2 regions of the Mesorhizobium sp. SP-1A genome follow, and region 1 is predicted to be linked to the other one. Evidence: predicted binding sites of a transcription regulator. Region 1 holds the regulator's gene; the other holds the start of a gene.
The links. Region 1 encodes PhoB, which activates phosphate uptake and scavenging genes when phosphate is short. Its sites were predicted from a motif close to TGTCATNNANCTGTCAT; they were not measured.
Positions count from the first base shown of each region.

Region 2: the regulator PhoB is predicted to act here: its motif matches at 5,059-5,075, upstream of QU595_RS06930 (UDP-2,3-diacylglucosamine diphosphatase).

Region 1 is NZ_JAVXZD010000004.1:187,222-194,559, forward strand. Features, by position in the region: gene pstS (phosphate ABC transporter substrate-binding protein PstS) at 14-1,072, shown strand; gene pstC (phosphate ABC transporter permease subunit PstC) at 1,137-2,126, shown strand; gene pstA (phosphate ABC transporter permease PstA) at 2,130-2,975, shown strand; gene pstB (phosphate ABC transporter ATP-binding protein PstB) at 2,985-3,788, shown strand; gene phoU (phosphate signaling complex protein PhoU) at 3,815-4,522, shown strand; gene phoB (phosphate regulon transcriptional regulator PhoB) at 4,538-5,227, shown strand; gene QU595_RS19275 (ROK family protein) at 5,247-6,470, opposite strand; gene xylF (D-xylose ABC transporter substrate-binding protein) at 6,708-7,338, shown strand, end outside.
Region 2 is NZ_JAVXZD010000001.1:1,419,529-1,426,866, forward strand. Features, by position in the region: gene gltX (glutamate--tRNA ligase) at 1-597, shown strand, start outside; gene QU595_RS06915 (DUF2865 domain-containing protein) at 515-1,666, opposite strand; gene QU595_RS06920 (NADP-dependent malic enzyme) at 1,729-4,053, opposite strand; gene QU595_RS06925 (SDR family oxidoreductase) at 4,220-4,999, opposite strand; gene QU595_RS06930 (UDP-2,3-diacylglucosamine diphosphatase) at 5,118-5,939, shown strand; gene QU595_RS06935 (MFS transporter) at 6,056-7,270, shown strand; gene dgcA (N-acetyl-D-Glu racemase DgcA) at 7,241-7,338, opposite strand, start outside.

The DNA.
Region 1 (7,338 bases):
AGGAGCAGGCCACATGAGACATTTCATCCGCTCGGCGGCCGTTGCGATCGCAATGGCTGCGGCGTCCGCCCTTACCGTTTCCGCTTCTCTCGCAGCGGACATCTCCGGCGCGGGCGCGACCTTCCCGTACCCGATCTATGCCAAGTGGGCAGATGCCTACAAGAAGGAGACCGGCGTCGGCCTCAACTACCAGTCCATCGGCTCGGGCGGCGGCATCAAGCAGATCAAGGCCAAGACCGTGACCTTCGGCGCCTCCGATGCGCCGATGAAGGGCGAGGACCTCGAGGCCAACGGCCTGGCGCAGTTCCCGATGGTGATGGGCGGCATCGTGCCGGTCGTCAATCTCGAAGGCGTCAAGCCGGGTGAGCTGGTGCTCGACGGCACCACTCTGGCCGACATCTTCCAGGGCAAGATCACCAACTGGAACGACGAAGCCATCAAGAAGCTCAATCCGGACCTCAAGCTGCCCGACCAGGCGATCGCCGTCGTGCACCGTTCGGACGGCTCGGGCACGACCTTCAACTTCTCCTACTATCTCGCCGACGTGAACGCCGAGTGGAAGGAAAAGGTCGGCGTCAACACCGCTCTGGAATGGCCGGTCGGCATCGGTGCCAAGGGCAATGAGGGCGTGGCCAACAATGTCGCCCAGACCGGCGGCGCCATCGGCTATGTCGAATACGCCTATGCCAAGCAGAACAAGCTGACCTATGCCGACATGATCAACAAGGAAGGCAAGAAGGTCGAGCCGACCGCCGCCGCGTTCTCGGCCGCGGCCGCCAACGCCGACTGGTCCTCGCAGCCGGGTTATGGCGTCATCCTCGCCAACCAGCCGGGCGCCGAGTCCTGGCCGATGACGGCCGCGACCTGGATCCTCGTCTACAAGAAGCCCCAGGATGCCGACGCGACCGCCCAGGCGCTGAAGTTCTTCTCCTGGTCCTACGACAAGGGCGACAAGGCCGCCAACGAACTGGACTACGTCCCGATGCCCGACAACGTCGTGAAGAGCGTCGAGGAAATGTGGTCCAAGGACATTGTCGGCTCCGACGGCAAGCCGCTCTTTTCGGCCATGTAAGATCCCTGCCCAAGACGGGGGGCGCCTCCGGGCGTCCCCCGCCTCCTGACCGGAAGAGGCATTCATGACAGTCGTTTCCGAAGCCCTGTCCCGAACGGCGGCAATGGAGGCCAGAGCCGCCACGGTGCGACGCTTCGCGCTTACCGACGCGGTTTTCCGCGGCATCACCCGCGCCTCTGCAATACTGGTCCTTCTGATCCTCGGCGGCGTCGCCATCTCCCTGGTGGTCGGCTCCTGGCCGGCCCTGTCGGCCTTCGGCCTTTCTTTCCTGACGACCGAATCCTGGAATCCGGTGACCGAAAAGTTCGGCGCCCTGGCGCCGATCTACGGCACCATCGTCACCGCGGCCATCGCCGTGCTGATCGCCGTGCCCATCGGCATCGGCATCGCGATCTTCCTCACCGAGCTTTGCCCGCGCCCGCTGCGCCGCCCGATCGGCATTGCCGTCGAACTTCTGGCCGGCATCCCGTCGATCATCTACGGCATCTGGGGCCTGTTCGTATTCGCGCCCTTCCTGCAGACGAACCTGCAACCCTTCCTCATCAACCTGTTCCATGGCGTTCCGGGGCTTTCCAGCCTGTTCGCGGGCCCGCCCTACGGCATCGGCCTGCTGACCTCGGCGCTGATCCTGGCGATCATGGTGCTGCCCTTCATCACCTCCATCACCAAGGACGTGTTCGACACCGTGCCGGCGGTGCTGAAGGAATCGGCCTACGGCATCGGCTGCACCACCTGGGAGGTGATGCGCCGCATCGTCATTCCCTACACCCGCGTCGGCATCATGGGCGGCGTCATGCTCGGGCTCGGCCGCGCGCTGGGCGAGACGATGGCGGTGACTTTCGTGATCGGCAACGCGCACCGTATCAGCGCCTCGCTGTTCGCGCCGGGCACCACGATCTCGGCCACCATCGCCAACGAGTTCACCGAGGCGGACGGCGAGCTTTATACGTCCTCGCTGGTGGCGCTGGGCCTCATCCTGTTCGTCATCACCTTTCTGATCCTCGCCGCCGCGCGTTTCATGCTGCTGCGCCTCGAACGCCGTACGGGAGCCTGAGCCATGTCCGCAGCCTCTTCGCTCCACAGCCGCCGCAAGGCCAGGAACGCGGTGATGATGACGCTGTGCCTCGTCGCGGCCGGCATCGGCCTCGCCTGGTTGGCGCTGATCCTCGGCGCGCTGGTCTACAAAGGGCTTTCAGGCCTTTCGCTTGCGGTCTTCACCGAGATGACGCCGCCTCCGGGCGACGCCGGCGGCCTGCTCAACGCCATCGCCGGCTCGGTGGCGATGACGATCATCGCCGTCGTCGTCGGCACGCCCATCGGCGTGCTCGCGGGCACATACATGGCCGAATACGGACGGTACTCGACGCTGACCACGGTGGTGCGCTTCATCAACGACATCCTCCTGTCGGCGCCGTCGATCATCATCGGCCTGTTCGTCTACGAGCTTATGGTGAGGCCGATGGGGCATTTCTCAGGGCTCGCCGGTGCCGTGGCGCTGGCCATCCTGGTCATTCCCGTGGTGGTGCGCACCACGGAGGACATGCTGAACCTGGTGCCGAACGCGCTGCGCGAGGCGGGCACGGCCATCGGCGCACCGCGCTGGGTGGTGATCCGTTCCGTCGCCTACCGCGCGGCCCTGTCCGGCATCGTCACCGGCATCTTGCTGGCCATCGCCCGCATCTCGGGCGAGACGGCGCCGCTCCTGTTCACCGCGCTCAACAACCAGTTCTGGTCGAGCAACCTCAACGCGCCGATGGCGAGCCTGCCGGTCACCATCTTCCAGTTCGCGCTCAGCCCCTATGAGGAGTGGCAGCAACTGGCCTGGACCGGCGCCCTCATCATCACGCTCACCGTCCTGGGGCTGTCGATCTTCGCCAGAAGCCTGACCGGACGCAAGCTTTAGAGAGGACAGATGAAACCGATGTTGTCCGCTGAAACCGTCATGGCCGAACCGGTCGTCGAGAAGGCCAAGATCGAGGTGAAGAACCTCAATTTCTACTACGGCGAGTCCAAGGCGCTGAAGGACATTTCATTGTCCCTGCCCGAGCGCAGCGTCACCGCCTTCATCGGCCCCTCGGGTTGCGGCAAGTCCACGCTGCTGCGCGTGCTGAACCGCATCTACGAGCTTTATCCCAAGCAGCGCGCCGAAGGCGAGGTGTTGCTCGACGGCGACAATATCCTGGCGCGCTCGCAGGACCTGAACCTGTTGCGCACCAAGATCGGCATGGTGTTCCAGAAGCCGACGCCGTTTCCGATGTCGATCTACGAGAACATCGCCTTCGGCATCCGGCTCTACGAGAAGCTGTCGAAATCCGAGATCGACGGCCGCGTGGAACAGGCGCTGAAGCGCGCCGCGCTGTGGGGCGAGGTCAAGGACAAGCTCCATGCCAGCGGCCTGTCGCTGTCGGGCGGCCAGCAGCAGCGGCTGTGCATCGCCCGCACCGTGGCCGTGAAGCCGGAAGTGATCCTGCTCGACGAGCCGGCATCGGCGCTCGACCCGCTGTCCACCGCCAAGATCGAGGAACTGATCGACGAATTGCAGGCCGACTACACCATCGTCATCGTCACCCACAACATGCAGCAGGCCGCGCGCGTCTCCAGCAAGACCGCCTTCATGTATCTGGGCGAACTGATCGAATTCGACCGTACCGAGAAGATCTTCACCTCGCCGCGCGAGAAGCGCACGCAGGACTACATCACCGGCCGCTTCGGCTGACATCGGCTGCGAAAGAAGACAGGACCATGAGCGAACATATCGTCTCCTCCTTCGACGAAGACCTGAAGCAGGTCGGCAAGCTGATGCGCGACATGGGCGAACTCGCCGGGGCAATGGTCGCGGATTCGACCCGGGCCCTCATAGAGGCCGACAACGCGCTGGCCCAGCGCGTCGTCTCCGACGACGCCATCATGGACGCGCGCCAGCGCGAACTGGACACGCGCGCCATCACGCTGATCGCCAAGCGCCAGCCGATGGCCGACGACCTGCGCTCGGTGGTCGGGGCGATCCGCATGGCCGGCGATTTCGAACGCATAGGCGATCTCGCCAAGAACATCGCCAAGCGCGTCGGCGCGGTCGGGCAGGGCATGGTGCCGCGCGAGCTGGCGCATTCCATCGACTCGATGGCGGAACTGGTGCTCGAGCAGGTGTCGGGCGTGGGCGAGGAATATGCGGCAGGCAATGCCGCCGCGCTGGCGACGCTGCGCGACAACGACGCGCGCATCGACGAGAAATACACCTCCGTGTTCCGCGAACTCCTGACCTACATGATGGAGGACCCGCGCAACATCACCGCCTGCACGCATCTGCTGTTCTGCGCCAAGAATCTGGAGCGCATCGGCGACCATGTGACGAACATCGCCGAGAATGCCTATTATGTGCTCACCGGCGAGCAACTGTCGCCCAACCGGCCGAAACATGACGAGACGGCCATGTCGGCGCCTGCGGCGTAAGGACGGGACAGCCAGATGATTGCACCGCGTATCATGGTGGTGGAGGACGAGGAGCCGCTGGGCGTTCTGCTTCGCTACAATCTGGAATCCGAGGGCTACCAGGTCGAGGTGGTGGCGCGGGGCGACGAGGCCGAGATCAGGCTGCAGGAGCACGTGCCGGACCTGCTGGTGCTGGACTGGATGGTGCCGGCGGTGTCGGGCATCGAACTGTGCCGACGCCTCCGGATGCGGCCCGACACGGAACGGCTGCCGGTGATCATGCTGACGGCGCGCGGAGAGGAAAGCGACCGCGTGCGCGGGCTTTCCACCGGCGCAGACGACTATCTGGTCAAGCCGTTCTCGATGCCGGAATTCATGGCACGGGTGAAGGCGCTGCTGCGCCGGGCCAAACCGGAAGTGCTGTCTTCGGTGCTCAAGGTAGGCGACATCGTGCTCGACCGCGAGTCCCACCGCGTCTACCGCAAGAAGGCCGAGATCAAGCTCGGCCCGACCGAGTTCCGGCTGCTGGAATTCATGATGCGGCATCCGGGCCGCGTGTTCTCGCGGGCGCAACTGCTCGACAATGTGTGGGGCGAGACGATCTATATCGACGAGCGCACGGTGGACGTCCATGTCGGGCGGCTGCGCAAGGCGGTCAACAACGGCCGCATGCCCGATGTCATCCGCACCATCCGCGGCTCCGGCTACGCGATCCGCGAAGACTGATTACCGACGGGGAGTTTGCTTATCCGGCGGGCTGGCCTTGCTGGCCGGGCGCCAGGATCTCCTGGTCGACGAAGGTCAGCGCGCGCATGGCGCAGCCTTCGCGGATCAGGGCGAGTTCGTCCGGCTCCGTATCGAAGGAGATGGAGCCTGAATGCTGGCCGCCCGCCGTGCGGGCGATCGCCTGCCGCAGCGCGGGCTCGATCAGGTCGAAAGCCGTGGCGCCCACGCCGACCATGGTGACGGGCGCCGGGTCAATGAGCGCGAACAGGCTGCCCAGCCCATAGCCGAGCGCCTCGCCGGCCTTGCGATAGGCTTCGCGTTCCGGCCCCTCCGCAGCGCGCGCCTTGTCGGCCAGCGCCTTCATGTCGGCGTCGCCGATGTCTGCCGGGGGCGTGTCCTCGCCGAGGCCGTGGGCGTTGCGCCAGATCGCATAGTTGCCGGCATAGGCTTCCACGCAGCCGCGCCGCCCGCAGCGGCACAGCGCGCCGCCGGGCCGGTGGATCATGTGGCCGAACTCGCCGCCCGAGGAATGCGTGCCGACGAACAACTCGCCATTGAGCACGATGCCCATGCCGATGCCGTGCGACAGCAGCATGGCGATGAAATCATGGCGATAGCGGTCGGTGCCGCGCCAGCGCAGCCCCACCGCCATCATGTTGCAGTCGTTTTCCATCGTGGTCGGAATGCCGAAGACGTCTTCCAGCACATCCGCCAAGGGAATGTCCGTGTGCGGGGTGATCGGCGACCACAGCATGGTGCGGGCGCGGGAATCGGTTATGCCCTGCACCGCGAGCGCGATGCGCAGCACGCGCCTGCCCGCAACCGCCGGATCCCGCAGCCGGTCGCGCACGATCGAAACGCAGGCGTCCGCCAGCGCGGCGCGGGGCAGGGCGAGCGTGTCCAGCCGGCGCTGCTCCTCGGTGACGACGCGGCCGGCATAGTCGATCACCGTGACGGCCAGGAAATTCAGGGACAGCACCAGGGTCACCACCGCGGCGGCCCGCGGATCGAGTTCCAGTCCGATCTGCGGCCGCCCGCGCTTCAGCGGCGAGGCGCCGCCACGGCTCTGGGCAAGCACGCCTTCGGCGATGAGATCGGACGAGATGGCCGAAATGGTCGAATTGCTGAGGCCGGTGATCGCCGCGATCTCCGTGCGCGAAGGCTGGCCGCTGCGCCGCACGGCCGCGATCACCATGGCGCGGTTGCTCCGGCGCAGGTCGTCGTGGCGGATGCCGACGGTCATGGGCTCGTCTTCCTCGCGCCGATACCGTATGATCATCTCTCGGCTTTCGACCAGATAGTGGCAGAATAGCGGTCCGCTGTCATATATTAATTTCGGAGCTCGAAAAAAATTATGACGCCGCGCGAATCCCCGTTGACAGCCGCCTTCGCTTAGGTCACGCTTTTTTCGAAGCTCGAAAAAAAGCTTCGATACGGCCCGTAGAAGTTCGCAGGCGCCGTTGGGCGCAGGGAGGAAATCATGAGGAAGATCACTGCCGCCGTTCTGGCGGGCGCCGTCATGTCGCTGGCCCTGGTGTCGGCCGCCGAGGCCAAGGGTAAGGTCATCGGCGTCTCCTGGTCCAATTTCCAGGAAGAGCGCTGGAAAACCGACGAGGCCGCGATGAAGAAGGCGATCGAGGCCGCCGGCGACAAGTACATCTCGGCCGACGCGCAGTCCTCAGCCGAAAAGCAGCTTACCGACGTCGAGAGCCTGATCAGCCAGGGCGCCAATGCGCTCATCATTCTGGCGCAGGATGCCTCCGCCATCGGACCGGCTGTGCAGAAGGCGCTGGACGAGGGCATTCCGGTGGTCGGTTATGACCGGCTGATCGAGAACAAGGACGTCTTCTACCTGACCTTCGACAACAAGGAGGTCGGCCGCCTGCAGGCGAAGGGCGTCTTCGCGGTCAAGCCGGAGGGCAACTATGCCTTCATCAAGGGCTCGTCCGCCGATCCGAACGCCGACTTCCTGTTCGCCGGCCAGATGGAGGTGCTGAAGGGCGCCATCGATGCCGGCAAGATCAAGAATGTCGGCGAGGCCTATACCGACGGCTGGCTGCCGGCCAACGCGCAGAAGAACATGGAGCAGATCCTGACCGCCAACGACAACA
Region 2 (7,338 bases), on a different contig from region 1:
ATCGAAGGGCTGCGCGAGGGCGGCATCGAGCCGATGGCGGTCGCGTCGCTGGCGGTGCTGATCGGCACCTCCGAGAATGTCGAGGCCGTGCCGACCATGGCGGAACTGGCCGAGCGCTTCGATCCCGCCGCCACCTCGAAATCGGCAGCCAAGTTCGACCCCGACGAGCTTCTGGTGCTGAACCGGTCGTTGCTGCACCACATGCCGTTCGAGCAGGTGCGGGACCGGCTGGCGATATTGGGTGTTTCCGACAGCCGTGCCGCGCCGTTCTGGCAGGCCGTGCGTGGAAATTGCGACAAGCTGTCGGACGCCGCGCTCTGGTGGCGGATCGTCAAGGAAGGCCCGCTCGAGCAGCCGGAATTTTCGGACGAAGACCGGGAATTCCTGCGTCAGGCTTTCGACCTCCTCCCGGAGGAGCCTTGGGACGCGACGATCTGGAAAGACTGGACAGCGGCGGTGAAGGAAGCCACCGGACGCAAGGGCAAATCCCTGTTCATGCCGCTTCGGCTGGCGCTTACCGGCCTGTCTTCGGGGCCGGAACTTGCAGATCTATTGCCCCTTCTGGGTCGGGAAGGAACGTTGGCCCGACGACCCTGATCCTGCGGTCTTCGGCCGTTGATTTCGGGCTATCGGCCGGTTTCGCGGCAAGCTCGCGCAGGGCTTCGGCATCGAGCCCGCCGGCCGCATTCGCCAGCGTCTCCGAGTCCGCGGCGGGATCGGGGCGCGTGGCCGGAACCGGAAGGAAGGACGATCCTCCAGCGGCGCCGGCGGCGGGATTGCCGGCGATGATCTTGAAATCCTTGGCCGCGTTGCAGCCGCAACCGCGTGGAATGGAAGCGTTGGGGCGCTTGTAGAGATAGGCGCTGGAAAGCTGGTCGTAAGGACGGCCTGTCGCGGTGGAGATCATGCCCGCCGGATCGTTGTCGAAGCCGCGCGTATAGAAAAGCTGAATCTCGGTGCCGGGGCAGCTCGATTCGCAATTTTTCTGGTCGCGCTCGAATTCGCCGGTCGAGGCGGCTGTGGACATGGGGAAGAAATAGCCGTCGCAGGTTCGCACGCACAGCGTCCGGTAGTCGCCGCCGCCGGAGGGTAGGGCACTGAGGTTGAGCACCCGGCCGCTGACGCTTTCCCCGGCCGTGTCGTTCGGCTGCGGCGGCATGCCGTCCGGATCGGCGGTTTGGGCCGAGCCGCCGAGTATGCGCACCTCCGTTTGCGTTTCGGCCTTTACGATACGCGGCGCCGCCGTGTCGTTGCAGCCATTGGCCTCGAGCCGCGCCTGGATTCGTGCGCGGTCGCGGGGTGACGCACCTGCCGCCAGGCGCGCCCGCTTGCGCTCCAGCATATCGAGGTTGCGGTTCATGCGCTCCAGCGCGGCGTTCAGTTCCGCGCAATGCGAGATGTTGCCCCCGAAAAGCGAGAAGCCGCAGCCGGCGGCACGGGATTGGGCGCGCGCCTTGGCGAGTTCGTCATTCTGTCTGGCAATCGCGGCATCGTACCGGCCGACGACAGCCCGACCGCTCGAGCCCTTGGTCGCGGCCAGTTCGGCTTCGAGTTGCCGGCAGGCCGGCGAGGCCGCCTGGGTTGCTGCAGGAGCAAAAACCGACGCGACCGCCGCACCAAAGATCGTGGCGGTGGCCAGCGCCAGCCTTCGGGTTCCGCCCCTCATATGCCTCGTCCCGCCTATGGAATCTCGACGGGAATCTAGCTTGGGGCGGGTTAACCCTTTCTCTAGCTGGTTGAAGCCTTTGGGGTCGTCTGGGCGCGGTGCGCCACCTCCGCCACGGCGAGCGCCGTCATGTTGACGATGCCGCGGGACGTGACCGAAGGCGTCAATATGTGGGCGGGCCTGTCGGTTCCCAGCAGGATGGGGCCGACATGCAGCGCGTCCATCATGGTGCGCAGCGCCGTCAGCGTGATGTTGGCTGCATCCAGGCTCGGGAAGACAAGGAGATTGGCCTCGCCCTTCAGGCGCGAATGCGGATAGACGCGCTGACGCAGTTGCTCCGAGAGGGCCGAATCGGCATGCATCTCGCCGTCGCATTCCAGGTCCGGAGCCTTACGGGCCAGAATGGCGGCCGCCTTGCGCATCTTCTGGGCGCTAGGCGCCTCGTGCGAGCCGAAGTCCGACAGCGACACGAGCGCCGCCTTCGGCTCGATGCCGAAGCGCCGTATCTCCTCGGCTGCCAGGATCGTCATTTCGGCGATTTCCTCGGCCGTCGGGTCGACCGTTACATAGGTGTCGGTGAGGAACAGCACGCCACGCTGCGAGATCAGCATGGACAGCGTCGACAGTTCCTTGATGCCGTCGCGGGGGCCGATCAGCAGGTTGACGTTGCGCAGGTGCCGGGCGAAGCGCCCTTCCAGTCCGCAGATCATGGCGTCGGCTTCGCCGCGCCTCATCGCCAGCCCCGCGATCACCGTCGGATCGGTGCGCACCATGTTGCGCGCGGCCTCCTGCGTGATGCCCCGGCGCCCGCCAAGCTCGATCAGCAGGTCGACATAGAGCCGGTAACGCGGATCGTCTTCCGGATTGATCAGCCCGAAATCGACGCCCGGCCGGATGCGCAGGCCGTACCGTTTCAGCCGCACGTCGATGACATGCGGACGGCCGATCAGGATCGGCTGGGCGATGCCTTCCTCCAGCACGACCTGTGCCGCGCGCAGCACCCGCTCGTCCTCGCCGTCGCCGTAGATGACGCGCTTGGCGGTGGCCGTCTTGGCCGTCGAGAACACCGGCTTCATCACCAGGCCGGAACGGAAGACGAAGCGGTTCAGCTTGTCCAGATAGGCGGCCATGTCGGTGATGGGCCGCGTGGCGACGCCCGACTCGTCGGCCGCCCGCGCGACCGCCGGCGCCACCCGCAAGATGAGGCGCGGATCGAACGGCGAGGGGATCAGGAAATCCGGGCCGAACATCGGCGTTTCGCCGGAATAGGCGCGCGCGGCGACGTCCGACGGTTCCTCGCGGGCAAGCGCGGCTATGGCGCGCACCGCCGCCATCTTCATCTCCTCGTTGATGGCGCTCGCACCGCAGTCCAGCGCTCCACGGAAAATGTAAGGAAAGCAGATTACGTTATTGACCTGGTTGGGAAAATCGGAACGGCCGGTGCAGATCATGGCGTCGGGCCGCGCCGCGCGCGCCATGTCCGGCATGATCTCCGGGGTGGGGTTCGCGAGCGCCAGGATCAGCGGGTTCGGCGCCATCAGATGCAGCAGTTCCGGCTTCAACACGCCTGCGGCCGACAGGCCGAGGAACACGTCGGCGCCCGGCAGCACGTCGGCCAGCGTGCGGTGTTCGGTGTCTTTCACATAGACGTCTTTCCACCGGTCCATCTCGTCGGTCCGGCCCTTGTAGGCGACGCCGAAACGGTCGGTGACCCAGATGTTGTCGACATTCGCCCCCAGCGAGACGAGCAGGTTGAGGCAGGCGAGCGCGGCCGCGCCCGCACCGGAGGTGACGATCTTCACCTCCTCGATCTTCTTGCCGGCCAGTTCCAGCGCGTTGAGGACAGCCGCCGCGACGATGATGGCGGTGCCGTGCTGGTCGTCATGGAAGACCGGGATGCGCATGCGCGCCTTCAGCTGCTCCTCGACCTCGAAGCATTCCGGCGCCTTGATGTCTTCCAGGTTGATGCCGCCGAAGGTGGGTTCGAGCGCGGAGATGGTCTCGACCATGCGTTCGATGCCGGGCGCGTCGATCTCGATGTCGAACACGTCGATGCCGGCGAATTTCTTGAACAGCACCGCCTTGCCCTCCATCACCGGCTTGGAGGCAAGCGGGCCGATATTGCCCAGGCCGAGAACGGCCGTGCCATTGGAGATCACGGCCACGAGATTCGCCCGCGCCGTATAGTCGGCCGCGGTCGCGGGATCATCCTTGATGGCAAGGCATGGGGCCGCCACGCCGGGCGAATAGGCCAGCGCCAGGTCCCGCTGGTTGCCGAGTGGCTTGGTGGCCTGGATTTCCAGCTTTCCGGGAACGGGATATTTGTGAAAGAAAAGGGCCGCTTCCTGCAGATCGGATCGCAGCGTCTTTTCATCCTGAATGCCCATGCTGGCGTCCCTTTCTTGTCCTTTTGACCCTTTTAGCACGCCAAAACGTTTTTTCGACGCGGGAAAGCGCCGCCTCGCATGACCATGCCAATGTTACGGAAAATAGAAAATTATCAGCAGCTTGCCTGAGAAAGCTGCTGAAGTGTATCAGGCGTTTGGCCGCAGGTCAGAACGCGCTGACGTAGAGACCGCCGTCCACGGGGATATTCTGGCCGGTGATGTAGCCCGCATAGACCGAACACAGGAAGGCGCAGATCTGGCCGAATTCCTCCGGCGTGCCGAGCCTCTTTGCCGGCACGTCGGCGCTGATGCGGGCCTTGCGCTCCGCGGCCGCCTTCGGGTCTTCCACGGTTCCGGCCTCGTGCGGGCCGCGCAGCCGGTCGGTGTCCAGCTTGCCGGGCAGCAGGTTGTTGATGGTGACGTTCCGGTCGGCCACGGTGCGCGCTACCCCGGCGAGGAACGAGGTCAGCCCGGCACGCGCGCCCGAGGACAGGTCGAGCCTGGGAATAGGCGTATAGACCGACAGCGAGGTGATGTTGACGATGCGGCCGAAGCCGCGCGCCGCCATGCCGTCGACCACGGCCTGGACCAGCTCGATCGGCGTCACCATGTTGTTAGTGACGCCTTCCAGGATCTTAGCGCGGTCGAGTTCGCGGAAGTCGCGGAAGGGCGGGCCGCCATTGTTGTTGACCAGGATGTCAGGCTCCGGGCAGGCGGCCAGCAGCGCCGCCTGGATATCGGGCCTTGAGACATCTCCGGGAACTTCGGTGACCTTTACCCCGTATGCCTGCCGCAGTTCGGCTGCCGTGCCTGCCAGCAGTTCGGCATTGCGGCCGTTCACGACGATGTCGCAGCCGGCTTCGGCCAGCGCGGCGGCGCAACCGCGCCCCAGCCCCTTGCTCGAGGCGCAGATGATGGCCTTCCTGCCGCGGATGCCGAGATCCATGTCGAAATACTCCTGTGCGTTTCCTGCTGGCTTACTCCCGTCGCCGGGCGGACCGCAACCGTCATATGGCTGTTGCATGAATCTGGGCATAGGCGAGGGCATGAAAGGCGAGAACGCGATGCCCGGCCCCGAACCCCGCATATTCCGCAGCATCTTCATTTCCGACGTCCATCTCGGCTCGCGGGCGGCGAAGGCAGAGTTCCTGATCGATTTCCTGCGCCATCACGATGCCGACACCGTCTATCTGGTCGGCGATATCGTCGACGGCTGGCGTCTGCGGCGAAACTGGCATTGGCCGCAAAGCCATAACGACGTGGTGCAGAAACTGCTGCGCAAGGCGCGCAAAGGCGCCCGCGTCACCTATATCGCCGGCAATCATGACGAATTCGCGCGCCAGTTCCAGGGCGTGCATTTCGGCGGCATCGTCGTGGCCGACCGCGCCATCCATGAAACGGCGGACGGTCGGCGATTTCTGGTCATCCACGGCGACCAGTTCGACACCGTCGTCCACAACGTGCGCTGGCTGGCCTATTTCGGCGACTATGCCTACGACGCCGCGATGTTCGTCAACCGCGTGATCGGGCGTTTCCGCCAGTTGTTCGGCATGCCCTACTGGTCGTTCTCGTCCTGGGCCAAGGTCAAGGTGAAGAAGGCGGTGAACTTCATCGGCGCCTTCGAAGAGGTGCTGGCGGAAGAGGCGCGCCGCTGCAAGGTGGACGGCGTGGTCTGCGGACACATCCATCATGCGGCGAACGCCGTCTTCGGCGATGTGCAGTACATCAACACCGGCGACTGGGTGGAAAGCTGCACCGCGGCGGTCGAGCACTTCGACGGCCGGATAGAGATCCTGCATTGGCCGCACGTCCTGCCGCAGCGGCCGCCCTTGCTCGGCATTCCGGTGGCGCCGGCAATCGGAACGCGCATCTCCGAGGCGGCTTGAGCCCGCTCTGCACGTAAATCGACTGGTCCAGCCAGTATCGCACCGTAGACAGCCATGTTATGGCGGCTGCGTGCGCGGAGTTCAGCCGTCCGATCCGCGCCGACGGATCGCCACGGATGCGCCTGCCGCCTCTATCGCCAGAACGGAAGATCAAGCCGCGCCTGTTCGAGCCGCGCATGTCCGCGCTGTTCTTCACGCTTCTGGTGCCCAACGGCATTTACCTGCCTTACTTTCCCGTCTGGCTCGAGGCGAAGGGGTTCGATCCGGAGAAGATCGCCATCATCCTCTCCGCGCCGATGTTCCTGCGCGTCGCGACGACGCCGCTGTTCACGGCATTGGCGGACAAGGCTCGGGACCGCGCCGACGTCTATATCGCGCTGGTGGCCGCCTCCGTGCTTGCTTCGGCCGGCTATTTCCTGGAACCGAGCTATGCGACGGTATTGGCCGTCTCGCTGGTGCTCGCGGTGGTGTGGACGCCGCATTCGCCCATTGCCGATTCGCTGGCGCTCTCGGGCGTGCGCCGCTTCGGCTCGAACTACCCTGCGATGCGCATCTGGGGGTCGATCTCCTTCCTGTGCGCCAATCTCGCCGGCGGCTTCATCCTGGCGGCCACGGGGTCCGGCGCGGTGCCATCGATTCTTTTCCTGTCCTTCTGCCTGGCGCTGGCGGCGGCGGTCTTCGCGCCGCGTCTCGGTCCGCCCCGGCTGGCTTCCCCGCTTTCGGCCGCCGACATCCAGGACAAGGCGCCCAAGCTGCTCAATGCCTATTTTCTCTGCTTCGCCACGGGCGCGGGCGTCATCATCGGCAGCCACGGCTTTCTGTACGGCTTTGCGTCGATCTACTGGAAATCGGTCGGCCTCGGCGATTCGACGGTCGGGCTGCTGTGGGCGTTCGGCGTCGTGTGCGAAGTCTGCATGTTCGTCGCCTTCAACCGGCTGTTCGGAAGGTTTTCCGTCGTCTCGGTCATGGTCATGGCCGGCATAGGCGCGGTGGTGCGGTGGATCGCCTATCCGCTGGTGTGGCCGCTCGGGCTCGGCATGGCGGGCTTCTTCGGCGTGCAGGCGCTGCACTCGGTCTCCACGGCGCTGATCCTGATCGGCCTGCAGAAGATGATCGGCGAAACCGTGCCGGACGAGCAGACCGGTGCCGCGCAGGGCATCGCCTATTTTGCCAACGGCGTCAGCATGGCCGGCGTCACCCTGGTATCGGGGCCGCTCTACGACCGCTTCGGCGTCGATGGTTTCTACGCCATGGTGCCGGTGGCGCTGGTCGGCCTGGGGCTGATCTGGCTTGCGGCGCGCTCAGCCCCAAAGCGTCGGCGTCGGCGCTGAAACCAGCGAACCTTCGTAGACGAGGCCGGGCTCCCGGTCCCTTGCGAGCAGGAGCGGACCGTCGAGGT